Regions from separate parts of the Rhizobium sp. 268 genome, predicted to be linked through region 1. Evidence: predicted binding sites of a transcription regulator. Region 1 holds the regulator's gene; the other holds the start of a gene.
What was found. Region 1 encodes LexA, which represses DNA repair genes until DNA is damaged. Its sites were predicted from a motif close to TGTTCNNNNTGTGTTCNG; they were not measured.
Positions count from the first base shown of each region.

Region 2: a site for LexA is predicted at 1,117-1,134, ahead of OS035_RS02230 (glycosyl transferase). Genes of this name have one in related genera too.

Region 1 is NZ_JAPPSO010000009.1:226,922-229,321, forward strand. It holds gene OS035_RS19345 (ComEC/Rec2 family competence protein) at 1-1,011, shown strand, start outside; gene lexA (transcriptional repressor LexA) at 992-1,711, opposite strand; gene OS035_RS19355 (VOC family protein) at 1,908-2,400, shown strand, end outside.
Region 2 is NZ_JAPPSO010000001.1:421,089-423,488, reverse strand. It holds gene OS035_RS02235 (PA0069 family radical SAM protein) at 1-1,049, opposite strand, end outside; gene OS035_RS02230 (glycosyl transferase) at 1,188-1,706, shown strand; gene OS035_RS02225 (hypothetical protein) at 2,095-2,400, shown strand, end outside.

The DNA.
Region 1 (2,400 bases):
TCGCTGATCGGCGGTTTTTCCACGGCGCTGTTTTCGATCGAACATTTTCATCGCCTGACCGCTTACGGCCTGCCGGCAAACCTCGCGACGATGCCGATCATCTCCTTCATCGTGATGCCGGCCGGGCTGCTGGCGATGTTGCTCATGCCGTTCGGTCTGGACGCTCCGCTCTGGAAGGTGGTCGGCTTCGGCCTTGATCTGGTGATCGCGGTCGCCAAGACAGTGTCCGGCTGGGGCGGCGATATCGGCGTCGGCCGCTTGCCCGCCTGGTATTTCGCCATCGCCGTGGCAGGCTTCCTGCTGCTGACGCTGCTCCGCACCCGGCTGCGCCATGCCGGCTCAGCAATCCTCGCCGTTTCGACCTTCATTCTGTTGATTCTGCCGGTTTCCCGGCCGCCGGATCTGGTGATTTCGGAGGATGGCGGTCTGGTCGCGCTCGTCGAGACCGCGGCAATGGCTTCCAATCGTGAAAACCCGCCGGATTTCATCTTCGACCAGTGGCAAAGAGCGCTGGTCCTGCCGACGCATCACCCGCCGAAGATGCTGGGTGGCCCCGCTATCCCGCCGGAGGGGGAAGACCGACGCGTCAGGCTTTCCCGCGAGCAACAGAATGAAGCAAGGACAGCGATGCGGGGGGCCGCCGCGGGCGGTGAAACAAACCGCTTCTCCTGCGTCAAAAAGGCCTGGTGCATATCAAGGCTTGGCAATGGCCGTGTGGTAAGCATCATCGACAATGCCGCTTATCTCGGCCCGGCCTGCGATGCAGCCGATATCGTCGTGACGCCGGTCCGCCTGCGTTTCAACAGCTGCCGCTCAGGCGCGACGCTCTTCACCGGTGAGACGCTGCGCAAGACCGGTTCCCTCGAGCTGCGCTTCGCAGATACCGGCCTGGAGGTCGCAACCGCATTCGAAACGCTGTCGCGGCCATGGATGCGCCAGCGCGCCTATGACTGGCGCAGCAACAGTTTTACCGAATCCGGCCTGTCCAGTGTCAGTGATAGCGGCGAATGAGGCCGACGAGCTTGCCCTGCACCTTGACGCGGTCGGGCCCAAAGATCCGGGTCTCGTAAGCCGGGTTGGCCGCCTCAAGCGCGATCGAGGCGCCCTTGCGGCGGAAGCGCTTCAGCGTCGCTTCCTCGTCATCGACGAGGGCAACGACGATGTCGCCGGGGCTTGCGGTGCTGCCGTTGCGGATGATCACCGTGTCGCCGTCGAAGATGCCGGCGTCGATCATCGAATCGCCCTTCACCTCCAGCGCATAATGTTCACCGGAGCCGAGCATGTCGGCGGGAACGACGATGTCGTGGGTATTGTTCTGGATTGCCGAGATCGGAACACCGGCAGCGATTCGGCCCATGACCGGCACCGAGACCGAGTTGCCGTTGTCGGCGACGGGTTTTACAGGCGCGGGGGCGGCGACCGGCTGGGGCTTGCCGAGGCTGCCCTCGATGACGCTCGGCGAAAAGCCGCGCCGGGGCTGGATGCTGGGACTATAGGCTTCGGGAAGCTTGATGACCTCGAGCGCCCTGGCGCGGTTCGGTAGGCGGCGAATGAAACCGCGTTCTTCGAGCGCTGTAATCAGGCGATGAATGCCGGATTTGGAGGCCAGATCCAGGGCATCCTTCATCTCGTCGAAAGATGGCGGAACGCCGGATTCCTTCATGCGCTCATGAATGAAAAGGAGAAGCTCCTGTTGTTTGCGCGTGAGCATCGGCGTGTGACCCCTGATTGAAACAAATCCAGAACAGACACTATATGTTCCATATGTGTTCTGCAAGTAGCTAAATTTCCGTAAAACTTGCCGCCAACTCTTTGAGATTTTTATTTTCATTCGCCGGATTGGCACACATGTCTTGCATTGGGGGTGGTGCTGTCGCACATCTCTTATCGTTTGAGGGAGGGATATGATGAACGAGCGTTCCGCCAAACCGCACCCGCTGGATCATGTCGTGCTGCCCGTCGTCAATATCGATCTGGCCCGCGAGCGGCTCGGCAAGCTCGGCTTCACGGTTGCCGCCGATGCCCGCCATCCCTTCGGAACGGAGAATGCCTGTGTCTTCTTCGCCGACAAGACCTATCTGGAGCCGCTCGGTATCGCCAGCGTCGAGGAGAGCGAGGCCTCGGCGCGGCAAGGGAATGTCTTCACCGCCCGCAACCGGGCCTTCCGCTTCCGTTGCGGCGATGAGGGGCTTTCGGCGGTGGTTTTCGGCACCGAGGATGCCGGCCACGATCATCGGCACTTCGCTGCCGGCGGATCGAGCGCCGGCGAGATGCTGGAGTTCAGCCGGCCAATGAAGATGCCGGACGGTTCCGAAAGCGTCGGCAGCTTCAAACTGGCCTTTGCAGCGGATCTGCGTGCGCCGGACTTCTTTCTCTTTACCTGCCAGCGCATCAATCCAT
Region 2 (2,400 bases), on a different contig from region 1:
CGCCGGGCGATCTGCCAGGCATAGGGACCGGCGCCCTTCATGCGCTTGCCGAATTCGGCATCGTAATCCTTGCCGCCGCGCATCGAGCGCACCAGCGACATCACATGCCGGTAGCGATCGGGATAATGCTGCAGCAGCCAGTCGCGGAAGAGCGGGCTGACCTCGAGCGGCAGTCTCAGGATGACATAACTCGCCTCGGCAGCGCCGGCAGCCTTGGCCGATTCGAGGATGCGCTCCAGCTCGTGATCGTTCAGCGCCGGGATCAGCGGTGCAGCCATCACAGCCGTCTGGATGCCGGCTTCCGACAGCGCGTGAATGGTCTCCAGCCGGCGCGGCGGCGTGGCGGCGCGCGGCTCCATCGTCCGGGCAAGCTTGCGGTCGAGCGTGGTGACCGAGATGCCGACGCGCACCAGGTTCTTCGCCGCCATCTCCCGCAGAATGTCGAGATCCCGCAGGATCATCGCTGACTTGGTCACGATCGATACCGGGTGGTTCGCCTTGTTCAAGACCTCGAGAATACCGCGCATGATGCGCCATTCCTTTTCGATCGGCTGATAGGGGTCGGTATTGGTGCCGATTGCGATCGCCCGCACCTTGTAGCCCGGCTTGGCAAGTTCCCGTTCCAGCAGTTTTGCCGCATCCGGCTTGGCGAAGAGCTTCGTCTCGAAATCAAGCCCCGCCGAAAGCCCCATATAGGCGTGCGTCGGCCGGGCGAAACAATAGATGCAGCCATGCTCGCAGCCGCGATAGGGATTGATCGAGCGGTCGAAGCCAATGTCAGGCGATTCGTTGCGGGTAATGGCCGTGCGCGGCTTCTCGATCTGCACGTCCGTCTTGAACGGCGGCAGCTCTTCCAGCGTCTGCCAGCCATCGTCGAAGGTCTCGCGCTGCAGCGCCTCGAACCTGCCTGTCGGGTTCAATCCCGCCCCGCGCCCACGGCGCCGATCGACCTCGATCCGCAGCCCGGAGGACACGATCATCGCATCGGCAATATCTGCCGTATTGGCAGGCGCGAATGCGGCCTGCCCTGCCAAGGACTGCTCTCTCATCGGATTCTCCCGCGGCAAAAGCCATCGCTTCCGCCCGTTTTGATGATTAAATTCCTATCCGCAAAACAAGAACAATGCAAGAACAAAATGCGGAAAACGCCGCTGGCAATAATTTGTACGGCGCATTATGAATGGGCGATGTTGACGGTTGTTCTCGAATGTCAGGATCAGGAAACTGAGCTGGCCCAGACTTTATCGGTATTGGTGGCAGGCGCGGTAGAGGGGCTGGTCAGCGATGTGGTCGTGCTCGATCACGGCTCGCGCGACGGCAGCTCGCGGGTCGCCGACGCCGCTGGCTGCCGGTTTTATTTGCACTGGGATATCAAGGACATCGTCCGCTCCGCCCGCGGCGAATGGCTGCTCTTCGTCGAGCCCGGCGCGCGGCCTCAGGCCGGCTGGATCGACGAGATCGCCGAATATATGGCGCTGAACAAGCTGCCGGCGCGCTTCACCGCCTCGCGCGGCTACCGGCGCCCGTTTCTGAAGCGCATCGGTCGCGCCGCGCCGCCGTTGGAACTCGGTCTGCTGATGCCGAAGAACCAGGCGCTCGCCGCCGCCCAAAGCGGCATGGCCCTTGCCGAATTCGCCAAGGGCCAGAAGCCGCGCAAGCTCGCCAGTGAATTGATTCCTTCCTGGGTGGCGCGCGCCGCTCGGTAGACGATTTCGCTCTCAATCTTGAGCTGGGCTTGACCGCGCATATCTGGTTGGCGCCGAAAACGTCCTCTCCCCGTGAAGAACGGGGAGAGGGGACGTGCCCTGCGAGACGTTAGCGGGGAACGGAGAGGTTGCGGCATATCCCCTTCGCCCCGCAAGCGGGGAGAAGGTGGCCGCAGCCGGATGAGGGGCTGGTCCCGCAATAACGTCGGCGATTGCAACCCACCATCGCGCAAAAGATGGCGCCCAATCGGATTTTGCGCTATAATTCTTCCATGGCGCCGCCGAAGCGCCTCGCTTCGCAACGGATGGCCATGGATGCCGGTGGACGGCAGAACAGGTCGGCGACAATCTCCTCTTCTGCCGGGTTCCCGGCGGAAGGAGGTGCGTCATGGTACGCAATATGCTCTACGGCCTGCTGGCCGTCATATTGCCGACATTGGTGATCGCGCATCCGCATTCGGCAGCATCGCAGACGATGCTCAGTTGCGCAGGCCGATCCGAGGTCGTCAATTTCCTGGACAAGAATTTCGCCGAAAAGCTGACAGCGGTCGGACTGGTCAACGAGAACGCCGTTCTTGAGGTCTATGCCGCCGAAAGCGGCACCTGGACGCTCGTCGTCACGGATGTTCACGGCATAAGCTGCATCCTGCTGTCGGGTGACAGCTGGGAAACGATGCCCACTCTGCCGGGCCTT